2 linked regions of the Hydrogenophaga sp. SL48 genome follow. The protein of the gene in region 1 interacts with the protein of each later gene in a pairwise test. Links are inferred from orthologs where the notes say so. Each region holds a gene or a part of one and is shown on either strand. Other genes may lie near its edges. The genes, in order: IM738_RS11330 and purT.

What was found.
Region 2: the proteins of IM738_RS11330 (region 1) and purT interact in binary tests that used the Escherichia coli proteins (3 or more experiments, as listed by UniProt). The link is inferred for Hydrogenophaga sp. SL48 from one-to-one orthologs.

What each region holds. Positions count from the first base shown.
Region 1 is NZ_CP063400.1:2,386,190-2,392,466, reverse strand. Bases 2,231-5,155 are described here. They hold IM738_RS11330 (polyprenyl synthetase family protein), read left to right. Parts: upstream 2,231-3,213; coding sequence 3,214-4,098; downstream 4,099-5,155. Other genes in these bases: dxs (1-deoxy-D-xylulose-5-phosphate synthase), read left to right, coding at 4,134-5,155; xseB (exodeoxyribonuclease VII small subunit), read left to right, coding at 2,948-3,217; IM738_RS11340 (aromatic ring-hydroxylating oxygenase subunit alpha), read right to left, coding at 2,231-2,672. Outside these bases: IM738_RS11350 (sulfurtransferase), read right to left, coding at 1-455; IM738_RS11345 (DMT family transporter), read right to left, coding at 539-1,429; more of IM738_RS11340, read right to left, coding at 1,527-2,230; more of dxs, read left to right, coding at 5,156-6,023; IM738_RS11320 (TRAP transporter substrate-binding protein), read left to right, coding at 6,270-6,277.
Region 2 is NZ_CP063400.1:3,967,336-3,973,621, reverse strand. Bases 1,172-4,105 are described here. They hold purT (formate-dependent phosphoribosylglycinamide formyltransferase), read left to right. Parts: upstream 1,172-1,992; coding sequence 1,993-3,219; downstream 3,220-4,105. Other genes in these bases: IM738_RS18775 (ABC transporter permease), read right to left, coding at 3,716-4,105; IM738_RS18780 (hypothetical protein), read left to right, coding at 3,243-3,515; asd (archaetidylserine decarboxylase), read left to right, coding at 1,172-1,970. Outside these bases: IM738_RS18800 (ABC transporter permease), read right to left, coding at 1-61; IM738_RS18795 (ATP-binding cassette domain-containing protein), read right to left, coding at 58-1,002; more of asd, read left to right, coding at 1,104-1,171; more of IM738_RS18775, read right to left, coding at 4,106-4,924; IM738_RS18770 (ABC transporter ATP-binding protein), read right to left, coding at 4,914-5,681; IM738_RS18765 (efflux RND transporter periplasmic adaptor subunit), read right to left, coding at 5,684-6,286. UniProt on the Escherichia coli protein: Involved in the de novo purine biosynthesis. Catalyzes the transfer of formate to 5-phospho-ribosyl-glycinamide (GAR), producing 5-phospho-ribosyl-N-formylglycinamide (FGAR). Formate is provided by PurU via hydrolysis of 10-formyl-tetrahydrofolate.

The sequences.
Region 1 (6,277 bases):
TCAAAATGCTGCGGGGCCGCGGTGGCAGGCGAGGGCCCGCTGGCCAGCGCCCCCCCGGCGGCCTGCCACGCGGCCAGACCGCCGTCGAGCACCGCCACCGCTTCGTGCCCGCACCACTTGAGCATCCACCACAGGCGGCCACATTGGCTGGCGCCCTGCCGCTCCATGACCACGGCCTGCTGGCCGTTGCGCAGGCCCAGCGCCCGGAGCCGGGCCGCGAAGGTCTCGCGCGAGGGCAGGGGGTGGCGGCCACCGCTGGCGCGGTCGGGGCCGGTCTTGTCGCTCAGGTGGTCGTCGAGGTGGACGTACACGGCGCCCGGGATGTGCTGTGCCTCGAACTGCTGCCGGCCCGAGTCGGGGTTCATGAGGTCGAAGCTGCAGTCCATCACCAGCCAAGGCTGGTCGCTGGTCATCAGCTGCTGGAGGTCGCTCGCGGAAATGAGGGTGCTGTACATGATGGCATTCTCAGCCAGTCTGGCTGAGGTGGCGATCCCACCAAATGACTACACCTCCGGCCAGCCCGCAAGGGCCTCCGGATTCAGTGGTCCTCAGCGGGAGAGTTGGGGATTGCGCGGGCGCGCAACACCGTGGCGGTGATGCCGCTCACGATGATGAGCGCCATGCCGAGCCAGCCCATCAGCGGCAGCTGGTCGCCGAAGATGAGCAGGCTGTAGATGCCCGCGAACACGATGCCCGAGTACTGCAGGTTGGCCACCACCAGGGTCGCACCGCGCGAATAGGCGCGCGTCATGCACAACTGGCCGCCCAGCGCCAGCAGCCCGATGGGCAGCAGCCACAGCGCGGCCGGCCAGGTCCATGGCGTGGCGCCGACAAACACCATGCCCAGCAAACCCGCCAGCACCGCGCCGATGGAAAAATAAAACACCGTGCGGCTTTCGGGTTCGCCCGCGCGGCTGAGCGCGGTCACCTGCAGGTAGGCAAAGGCCGCGAAGATGCCCGACAGCAGCCCGACCAGCGCGCCCAGCACCTGATCCGGGTTCAGGCTCGGCCGGAGCATCATGGCCACGCCGGCAAAGCCCGCCAGCACGGCCATGAACAGCGGGCCCTGCTGCCGCAACGGGGCATCCCGGCCCTGCGTCAGCAGCGCGCCGCCGAGCAGGAAAGTGGCGATCCAGACGCTGCTCATGTAGTTGAGCGTCATGGCCGTGGCCAGGGGCAGCACGGCGATGGCGTAGAACCAGGCGGTCAGCGAAATGGTGCCGACCAGGCTGCGCCAGACGTGCATCATCGGTACCGTGGTGCGCAGCGAAACGCCACGCGCGCGGGTGAATCCATACAGGAAGATCACGCCCACCATGCCCCGGTAGGCGACGATCTCGAAGCTGTTGAAATGCACCGAGGCAAACTTGATGCAGACCCCCATGCTCGCGAAGAACAGCGAGGCGAGCAACATCCAGGCCATGCCTATCCTCCCACGCCGCCTGCGGCGTCACCCCCCAGGGGGCGCCACTGGCGGCCGGGCAAAGCCCGTTCCGCGGTGGCCTGGGGCGAATGCGCGCGGATGATCACGCCGTTCGCATCCTGCCGCGATACCACTCGTGGAAGTGCTGCATGCCGTCTTCCATCGGGCTCTGATACGGGCCGACCTCGTTGTCGCCGCGCGCGAGCAGGGCTTTGCGCCCGGCGTCCATGCGCTCTCCGATCTCGTCGTCCTCGATGCAGGTTTCCATGTAGGCCGCGCGCTGGGCTTCGACGAACTCGCGCTCGAAGACGGCGATGTCCTCGGGGTAGAAGAACTCCACCCGGTTCAGCGTCTGGTTGACACTGATCGGGTGCAGCGTGGAGACGGTGAGCACGTGCGGGTACCACTCCACCATGATGTGCGGGTAGTAGGTGAGCCAGATCGCGCCGTGCTCCGGCGCGGCGCCTTGGCGGTACTGCATCAGCTGCTGGTGCCAGCGCTGGTAGACCGGGCTGCCGGCCTTGCCCAGCAGGTTCTGTGCGCCCACGGTCTGCACCGAATACTCGGGCTTGAATTCCCATCGCAGGTCGTCGCAGGTGACGAAGCCGCCCAGACCTGGGTGGAACGGCACCACGTGGTAGTCCTCCAGATAGACCTCGATGAACGTCTTCCAGTTGTAGTTGCAGGTGTGCAGCTCGACGTGGTCGAGCACCATGCCATCGAAGCTCAGCGCGGCGCGCGGGCCCATGCCGGCGAGGTCGGTCTCGATGTCGCGGCCGTTGTCCTCGAACAGCAGGCCGTTCCACTCGCGCAGCGGGTAGCGCTTCAGATCGAGGCAGGGGTCTTGGGCGAAATGCGGCGCGCCGAGCAGAGAGCCAATGGGGTTGTTGCCGTTCTGGCCACCGCTGTAGGTCCAGCGGTGCAGCGGGCAGACGATGTGACCGCCCGAGTGCCCGCTCTGGGTCCTGTTCAGGTTGCCGCGGCCCTTCAGGATGACGGCCTGGCGGTGGCGGCAGACGTTGGACACCAGCTCCACGCCTCGGGCCGTGCGCACGAGTGCCCGGCCTTCGCCTTCGTGGGGGAGGGCGTAATAGTCGCCGAGCTCGGGCACGGCGTTGGCGTGCCCCACGTAGCGGGGTCCGCGCTGGAAGATCGTTGCCAGTTCCTGCTGGAACAGCGCCTCGTCGAAATAGCTGGAAACCGGAAGTTGGCTTTCGGCCTGCTGGAGTTGAAGACTCAAATCAGACATGAAGGTCTTGACCTAAAGACTCCCCCTATGAAGGGGCAGGGTGAAGCGCGTAGCGAGTGAACGATCGGCGCGGGAAGGGTGGAAGTGCTGCGTCCCTCCGGGCGTTGGAGGCCCGTCAGTTGAGTGAGGAAAAAAGAGCGCGGATTGTACCCCGGGGGGGTGGTCGGGCGCGCCGGTGCGGCGGGGCATGAACACGAGGGATAAAATCCGGCGACGCCGCAGCTGTGTCGCGGCGGTTTGACGGGCCGCCCCCGTGGCCCCTTCCCACCTTTTGCATGACCACTTCCCCCACTGCCAAAACCACCCGTGCCACCAACCGGCCGGCCGCGATCACCGAGGCGGCCGCCAGTTACGAGGCCGCTCTGGAGGAGCTGGAGCAACTGGTGGCGCAGCTCGATGCCGGGCAGCTGCCCCTGGACCAGTTGCTGACCCGCTACCAGCGGGGCGCCGAGTTGCTCGCTTTTTGCCGTGCCCGGCTGGATGCCGTGGAAAACCAGATCAAGGTGCTCGAAAACGGCGAAGCCAAACCCTGGGACGCGGCATGAGCGGATTCGTGGTCTGGCGTTCCGCCCAGCAGGACCGCGTGGAGCAGGCGCTGTCGTCGTGGGTCGCCGCCGACGTACCCGCTGGCCTGGGGCTGGCCATGCGCTACGCCGTGCTCGATGGTGGCAAGCGTTTGCGGCCGCTGCTGGTGCTGGCCGCTGGCGAAGCGGTGCAAGGGGATGGCGCCGCCGCGTTGCGCGCGGCCTGTGCGGTCGAGCTCATCCACGCCTACTCGCTGGTGCACGACGACATGCCCTGCATGGACAACGACGTGTTGCGCCGTGGCAAGCCCACGGTGCATGTGCGGTTTGGCGAGGCCCAGGCCCTGCTGGCCGGCGACGCCCTTCAGGCGCTGGCGTTTGAGTTGCTGGTGCCCGACGACGGTTCGATGCCGCCCGCCCTGTCGGCCGCGCTGTGCCGCCAGCTGGCCCTGGCGGCCGGCGCGACCGGCATGGCCGGTGGCCAGGCGGTGGATCTGGCCAGCGTGGGGCTGTCGCTGGACCAGGCCGCGCTGGAAGCCATGCACCGGCTCAAGACTGGTGCCTTGTTGCAGGCCAGCGTGATGATGGGCGCGGCCACCGCCCAGGTGCAGGCTGGCGTGACCCGTGAGCTGTCGGCTTACGGCGCCAGTCTCGGGCTGGCGTTCCAGGTGGTGGACGACATCCTCGACGTCACCACCGACTCCACCACCCTGGGCAAGACGGCGGGCAAAGACGCCGCCAACGACAAGCCCACGTTTGTGTCTCTGATGGGGCTGCAAAATGCCCAGGCCTACGCCGACGCGTTGCTCGACCAGGCGCACGCGGCCCTGAACCGCAGTGGCCTGGCCCACACCGACACCCTTCACGCCCTGGCCGACTGGGTTGGCCGCCGCACCAGCTGAACCCGCAACCCGCCGCAATGACCACCCCGATCGCCATGAGCAACCTGTTGGCCTCCATCGATTCGCCAGCCGACCTTCGCCGGCTCTCACGCACGCAGCTGCGTCCCTTGGCGGACGAGTTGCGCGACCACGTGCTCCAGAGCGTGTCGCGCACCGGTGGCCACCTGAGTTCCAACCTCGGCACCGTGGAGCTGACGGTGGCGCTGCACTATGTGTTCAACACGCCTGAAGACCGTCTGGTCTGGGACGTGGGCCACCAGACCTACCCGCACAAGATCCTGACCGGGCGTCGCGACCGCATGGGCTCGTTGCGTCAGCTCGGCGGCATCAGCGGCTTCCCACGCCGCGACGAAAGCGAGTACGACACCTTCGGCACCGCCCATTCGTCCACCAGCATTTCGGCGGCGCTGGGCATGGCCATGGCCGCGAAGATCAAGGGCGAGAGCCGCCACTCGGTGGCCATCATCGGCGACGGCGCCATGACCGCCGGCATGGCCTTCGAGGCGCTGAACAACGCGGGCGTGGCCGAGGGGCGGCTCCTCGTGGTCCTCAACGACAACGACATGTCGATCTCGCCGCCGGTCGGTGCGCTCAACCGTTACCTCGCGCAGCTCATGAGCGGCCAGTTCTACGCCGCGGCCAAGAACGTGGGCAAATCGGTGCTCAAGGGCGCACCGCCGCTGTTCGAGCTGGCCAAGCGCCTCGAAGAACACGCCAAGGGCATGGTGGTGCCCGCCACGCTGTTCGAGAAGTTCGGGTTCAACTACGTGGGCCCCATCGACGGCCACGACCTTGATTCGCTGATCCCCACACTGGAGAACATCCGCCATCTGCTGGACCACAACAGCGGGCCGCAGTTCCTGCACGTGGTGACCAAGAAGGGCCAAGGCTACAAGCTGGCCGAGGCCGATCCGGTGGCCTACCACGGCCCGGGCAAGTTCGACCCGGCGGTGGGCCTGGTGAAACCCGCCACTGCGCCCAAGCCGACCTTCACCCAGGTCTTTGGCCAGTGGTTGTGCGACATGGCCGCGGCCGATCCGCTGCTCGTGGGCATCACGCCGGCCATGCGGGAGGGTTCGGGCATGGTGGAGTTTCACCAGCGGTTTCCCGGGCGTTATTTCGATGTCGGCATTGCCGAACAGCACGCTGTCACGTTCGCAGCCGGCCTGGCGTGCGAGGGCATGAAGCCGGTGGTGGCGATCTACTCCACCTTCCTGCAACGGGCCTATGACCAGCTGATCCATGACGTGGCGTTGCAGAACCTGCCGATGGTGTTTGCGCTCGACCGCGCCGGGCTGGTGGGAGCCGACGGCGCCACCCACGCGGGCGCGTATGACATCGCCTACCTGCGTTGCATCCCCAACATGGCCATCGCCTGCCCATCCGATGAGGCCGAGACACGCCAGCTGCTGTCCACGGCCCACGCCCAGAACCATCCCGTGGCCGTGCGTTACCCGCGTGGCTCGGGTGTGGGCGTTGCCGTTCCGGCCAGTCTGGACGGGCTTCCCTATGGAAAAGGCGAGGTTCGCCGCCGGGGGCGCGGCCTGGCGATCCTGGCGTTCGGTACGCTGCTGCACCCCGCGCTCTCCGTGGCGGAAACGCTGGATGCCAGCGTGGCCAACATGCGCTGGGCCAAACCGCTGGATCTGGACCTGTTGCGCGAGATGGCTCGCAACCACCAGGCGCTGGTGACGGTGGAGGAGGGCTGTGTGATGGGCGGGGCCGGCAGTGCCGTGCTCGAAGCCTTGCAGGCAGAGGGGATCAACATGCCCGTGCTCCAGCTGGGCCTGTCGGACGTGTTCACCGAACACGGCGACCCCGCACGCCTGATGGCGGCAGAGGGTCTGGACGCGGCCGGCATCGAACGTTCGATCCGTGCGCGCTTTGCCGATCTCATCGGAACCGGGCTCAAGGCCGCGGCCTGACACGGCCCGTGCCGGTCCGGTGGGCGGATGTGATGTCTTTTCACGCGATCGTTGAAGCCGATTTGATCGGACACCCTGTTGGGCCCCGCAAGCTTGCAGAAGCCTGAACAACCGGGGGCGGAAGCCGGTTTTTCGAGGGAAAACCCCCACCGGTGGGGGGGGGCGCGTTCCTACAATGGCGCGGACTGTGCAAGTCCCCGACCCCCTGTGGGCGGGAGTGAAATACCAACCACGGAGTCATTCAATATGGATCG
Region 2 (6,286 bases), 1.6 Mb from region 1 along the record:
CGGGCCACCAGCGCAGGGACAGCCGGGGTAACGCCCAGTGGGAGGAGGTCATCGTGTTCATCCTTCTTCCCGGATCTGGCGTCCGGTGAGCTTCAAAAACAGGTCTTCCAGGTTCGCGGGCCGGTGCAGGGTGCGCAGTTCGTGGTGTGCGCCCAACGCCGCCAGCAGTGGCTGAGCCTGGGCTGTGTAGAAAAACACGGTTTCGCCGCTCACCTCCACGCGCGCGGCCATCGCCCGCAAGCCGGCGTGTGCGTCCGCCTGCGCCAGCGCGGTCGCGCCGTTGCCGTAGACCTCCACCACATCGGGCTCCAGGTGCTGTGCGATCAGTTCACGCGGGCGGCCTTCGGCGATCTTGCGGCCGTGGTCCAGCACCAGCAGGCGCGAACACAGGCGCTCGGCCTCGTCCATGAAGTGCGTGGTCAGCAGGATGCTCTTGCCTTGCTGCAGCAGCATCTGCAGGCGCTCCCACATCAGGTGGCGGGCCTGCGGGTCCAGGCCGGTGGTGGGTTCGTCGAGCAGCAGGAGCTGCGGGTCGTTGACCAGTGCTCGCGCCAGCGACAGCCGCCGCTTCATGCCGCCAGAGAGTTCGCCCGGTTTGGCGTCGGCCTTGTGGGTCAGCGCGGCGAACTCCAGCAGCTGCGGGATGCGGGCGCGGATGTCGCGGTCTCTCATGCCGAAGTAGCGGCCATAGACCAGCAGGTTTTCGGCGCAACTGAAGTCGGGGTCCAGCGTGTCCATCTGGCTCACCACACCCAGCCGGGCCTTGATCGCGAGCGCATCGCGCGGCATGTCGAGACCGAAGGCGCTCACTCGGCCTTCGTCGGGCGCGGTCAGGCCCAGGCACATGCGGATGGTGGTGGTCTTGCCCGCGCCGTTGGGTCCGATCACGCCCAGGCACTCGCCCGGGTCGATGGCAAAACACAGGTCGTTGACGACGGTGTGCCCGCCAAAACGCTTGACGAGGTGCTGGCATGCAAAGAGCGGTGAGGGCATGGCCGGCATTGTGCCCGCGCCCCGCCGCCCCTCGGGCGCTGAGGGCGCGCGCCCTACAATGGGCGCCACCCGACCGGCCGGTCTTTTTGCCGCCTTGTGCGCGCTTCGAAGTGTCTGTTCCTCCCGCTGTTGCCCTGCAATACCTGCTGCCCAAGCGCGCCATCAACGTGTTCGCGGGCTGGTGTGCCCACTCGCGCGCCACCTGGTGGGTCCACAACGTGATCCCCTGGTTCATCCGCCGCTATGGCGTGAACATGGCCGATGCGGCCAACCCCGATCCCAAGGGCTACGCGACCTTCAACGAGTTCTTCACCCGGCCGCTCAAGGCCGGGGTGCGGCCTCTGGCCCCCAGCGGGTGGGTCTGCCCGGTGGACGGTGCCATCAGCCAGCTCGGTGCCATCAAGAAGGACCAGATCTTCCAGGCCAAGGGCCACAGCTACAGCACGCGCGCCCTGGTGGGCGGCGATGCCCGGTTGGCGGCGCAGTTCCAGGACGGCAATTTCGCCACGATCTACCTCAGCCCCAAGGACTACCACCGCATCCACATGCCCGCCGCCGCGCGCCTGCGCCGCATGATCTACGTGCCCGGCGAGCTGTTTTCAGTCAATCCGACCACGGCGCGTGGCGTGCCTGGCCTGTTTGCGCGCAACGAGCGCGTGGTCTGCGTGTTCGACGTGCCGCACGGTGACCAAGGCGAAACCCGTCCCTTCGTGCAGGTGCTGGTGGGCGCCACCATCGTCGGCAGCATGGCCACCGTGTGGCACGGCGTGGTGAACCCGCCGCGCACGAAGGCCGTGCGCGAGTGGACCTACGACGACGAGCCCTGCATGCTCGGCCGCGGTGAAGAAATGGGCTGTTTCCTGCTGGGCTCCACCGTGGTGCTGCTCTGGCCCAAAAACACGATTGACTTCAACCCGACGTGGACGCCCGAGCGCGATGTGCGCATGGGCGAGGCCATGGGCCGGATGATTCCCTGAACCCCTTTTTTCAAGGTTTTCCATGACCATGATCGGCACCCCGCTGTCTCCTTCGGCCACCCGCGTGATGCTGCTCGGCTCCGGCGAGCTGGGCAAGGAGGTGCTGATCGCCCTGCAGCGCCTGGGCGTGGAGACCATCGCGGTGGACCGCTACGAGAACGCGCCGGGCCAGCAGGTGGCGCACCACGCGCGCACCATCACCATGCGCGACGCGCTTCAGCTGAAAGCGCTGATCGAGGCCGAGCGACCGCAGCTGGTGGTGCCCGAGATCGAGGCGATCGCCACGCCCGTGTTGCAGGAACTGGAGGCCGCCGGCGTGGTGCGCGTGATCCCGACCGCGCGCGCCGCCCGCCTGACCATGGACCGCGAGGGCATCCGCCGCCTGGCCGCCGAAACGCTGGGCCTGCCGACCAGCCCCTACCAGTTCTGCGACTCGCTCGAAGAGCTGCAGGCCGCGATCGAAGGTGGCATTGGCTACCCCTGCATCGTCAAGCCGGTGATGAGCAGCTCGGGCAAAGGCCAGAGCAAGATCGACGGCCCGGCCGATGTGAAAACCGCGTGGGACTACGCGATGTCGGGCGGCCGCGTCGGCCCGGGCCGCATCATCGTCGAAGGCTTCATCGACTTCGACTACGAAATCACGCAGCTCACCGTGCGCGCGCGCGGTGCCGACGGCCAGATTCAAACGCACTTCTGTGACCCCATCGGCCACGTGCAGGTGAGTGGCGACTACGTGGAGAGCTGGCAGCCGCACCCCATGACATCGACCGCGCTGGCCGAGTCGCGCCGCATCGCCAAGGCGGTGACGGACGATCTCGGCATGGGCCACGACGGCCAGCCCTCGGGTCTCGGCCTGTTCGGTGTGGAGCTGTTCGTCAAGGGCGACCAGGTCTGGTTCAGCGAGGTGAGCCCGCGCCCGCACGACACCGGCATGGTCACCATGATCACGCAGTGGCAGAACGAGTTCGAGCTGCACGCCCGCGCCATCCTCGGTCTGCCGGTCAGCACCGCGCTCAAGAGCCCCGGCGCCAGCGCTGTGATCTACGGTGGCGTGGAAGCGAAAGGCATCGTGTTCGACGGCGTGGACGAAGCGATGCGCGTACCGAACAGCGAGATCCGCCTGTTTGGCAAGCCCGAGAGTTTCGTGAAACGCCGCATGGGCGTGGCGCTGGTGCACGATGCGGACGTCGAGGTCGCGCGCACGCAGGCCAAGCTGGCGGCCTCCAAAGTCAAGCCGCGCACGGCCTGAGAGGTCAAGACCTGCGGGCCGGCATGAAGACCTCGGCCAAGCTGCTGTTCACCGCCATCGCGCTGGTGCTGGCCGCAGCGGGCACCCTCGCCATCGTCACCGAGGTGCACACCAGCTCCACGCGCTACCAGGGCGTCGTGACCGTGTTTGGCTCCGACGCGGTGTGGGTCGGTCAGACTGTGGTGTTGCTGGCGGCCTTGCCCTTGCTGGTGTGGTTGCCGCCGCGCTGGGTCGGCTGGGCCGGGGCTGTGTGGTGGCTGGTCCTGATGGCCTGGATCTTCGGGCCCCTGATCTAGACACCCCCGCGCCGCCTGCGGCGTCACCCCCTCAAGGGGGCGATGCGAGTGGCCCGGCAAAGCCGGTTCCACCGCATCCTCGAACAAGGTACTTCACGCCGGAGGGGGAGTCGGGCCCAGGGCACCGCGGAACCGGCTTTGCCGGGCCGCCAGTGCCGCCCCCTTGAGGGGGTGACGCCGCAGGCGGCGCGGGGGTGGGCCTATTCGTGCCTCAGCGCGTCAATCGGGTTCAGCCGCGCCGCGCGCCGCGCCGGGAAGAAACCGAACAGCACGCCGATGGCCGCGGAAAACAGGAAGCTCAGCAGGTTCACGCTCAGGTTGAACTGGTAGGGCACGTTCATCAGCGCCGACAGGCCGATCGAGGCGCCGGTGGCGAGCACGATGCCGATCAGGCCGCCGAGCGCGGCCAGCACCACGGCCTCGATCAGGAACTGCAGCAGCACCTCGCGCTCCAGCGCGCCAATCGCCAGGCGCAGGCCGATCTCGCGGGTGCGCTCGGTCACGCTCACCAGCATGATGTTCATGATGCCGATGCCGCCCACCAGCAGGCTCACGGCCGCCACCGCGCCCAGCAGCATGGTGAGGATCTTGGTGGTGCCCGAGAGCGTTTCGGCGAGCTGCTTGGTGTCGAGCACGTTGAAGTTGTCTTCGTCGGTCTCGGACAGCTTGCGCCGCTCGCGCAGCAGCTGCGTGAGGCTGGCGGTGACGCTGGTGGCGTTGCTGCCCTCGCTCATCGAGACCAGCAGCGTGTTCACCCGCGTGTGCCCGGTGATGCGCCGCTGCAGCGTCTTGATGGGCATCAGCACCATGTCGTCCTGGTCGTTGCCGAAGGCGCCCTGGCCCTTGGACTGCAGCGTGCCGATGACCTCGCAGCTCATGGCCTTCACGCGCAGCTGTCCGCCGGTGGCGCTGGTGCTGCCGAACAGCTCGCGCTGCACGGTGCTGCCGATCAGGCAGACCGCGCCGCCGGCGCGCAGCTCGTCGTCGGAGAACTCGCGGCCGTCGGCCAGCTTCCAGTTGCCGGTGGTGAGCCAGGCGTTGGTGCTGCCGATGACGCTGCTGGTCCAGTTGCGGCCGTTGGCCACCAGCGTGACGCCGCTGCGCGCTTCGGGCGCCACCGCGGCGACGCCGGCCACCTGGGCCGCGATCACGTCGCCGTCGCTTTCCTTGAACGCCGGGGCGCTGGCACCGCTGCCGCCGGGGCCCATGCGCTGGCCGGGGCGGATCTGCAGCAGGTTGGTGCCCAGGCCCGAGATCTGGTTCTGCACCGCCAGCGTGGCGCCGTTGCCGACGGTGACCATGGTGATCACCGCGCTCACGCCGATCACGATGCCCAGGATGGTGAGGAAGGAGCGCAGCAGGTTGCGGCGGATCGAGCGGAGCGCGAGCAGCAGGGTGTTAAGCCACATGACCCACCTCCCCGCTGAAGTCGCTGGCGGTGGCGTGGGCAGGTCCGGCCTGCAGCGCCACCGGGTGCGGGTTGCGCTCGTCGCTCGCCACCACCCCGTCCACGAAACGCACGATGCGCTTGGCGTAGGCGGCCATGTCGGGTTCGTGCGTGACCATGAGCACGGTGATGCCCTGTTCGGCGTTCAGGCGCCAGAGCAGTTCCATGATTTCCTGGCTGCGGTGCGTGTCGAGGTTGCCCGTGGGCTCGTCGGCCAACAGCACCTGCGGCTCTGTGACGATGGCGCGCGCGATGGCCACGCGCTGCTGCTGCCCGCCCGAGAGTTCGCCGGGCGTGTGGTGTTCCCAGCCCTTGAGACCGACCTTTTCCAGCGCGCGCTGGGCCAGGCTGTGGCGCGAGGCCGCGGGCTCGCCGCGGTAGACCAGCGGCAGCTCTACGTTCTCCTGCGCCGAGGTTCGCGCGAGCAAATGGAAGCCCTGGAACACGAAGCCGAAGAAGCGCCGCCGCAGGCGCGCACGTTCGTCGCGCGAGAGCGCTTCCACGTGCACGCCACGGAACAGGTAGTCGCCCGTGGTGGGCACGTCCAGGCAGCCCAGCGTGTTCATCGCGGTGGACTTGCCCGAGCCGCTGGGGCCCATGATGGCCACGAAATCGCCCTGCTGGATGTCCAGGTCCACGCCCTTGAGGGCCTGGAAGGCGGTGTTGCCTTCACCGTAGGTCTTGGTGATGCCGCGCAGGCGGATCAGCGGGGTGTCCATGTTCAGGAACCCGTGGCAGAAGACCGTTGCTCGGTGATGACGGCCATGCCTTCGGCCAGGCCTTCGCCGCTGACCTCGGTGTTGCGGCCGTCGCTGATGCCGGTCTTGACGGGTTTCGCCACCGGCTGGCCGTCCTGCAGCACCCAGATCTGGCGCGGTCCGCCGCCACGTCGGTCGGTGCCGGCGGTCTTGGTGGCGGTGCGAGGCGGGCGAGGCATCAGCTTCGAGAGGATGCTGGTGTTCGCCGCTGCGGCGCCGTTGCCGCTGGCGGGCGAGAAACGCAGCGCGGTGTTCGGCACCAGCAGCACGCCTTTCGCTTCCTGGGCCACGATGGTGGCGGCCGCCGTCATGCCGGGGCGCAGGCTGAGGTCGCCGTTGTCGACGTTGAGCGTGGTGGTGTAGGTGACGACGTTGTCGGTCTTGGTGGAGCCGAAGGCGACGCGGTTGATGACGGCCGGGTAGCGGCGCGCGGGGAAGGCGCTCACGGTGAAGGTGGCTTTCTGGTCCACCTTGACGGCGCCCACGTCGGCCTCGTCCACCGCCACGTCGAGCTTGAGCTGGGTCAGGTCTTCGGCCACGGAGAACAGCGTCACGGCCTGCAGCGA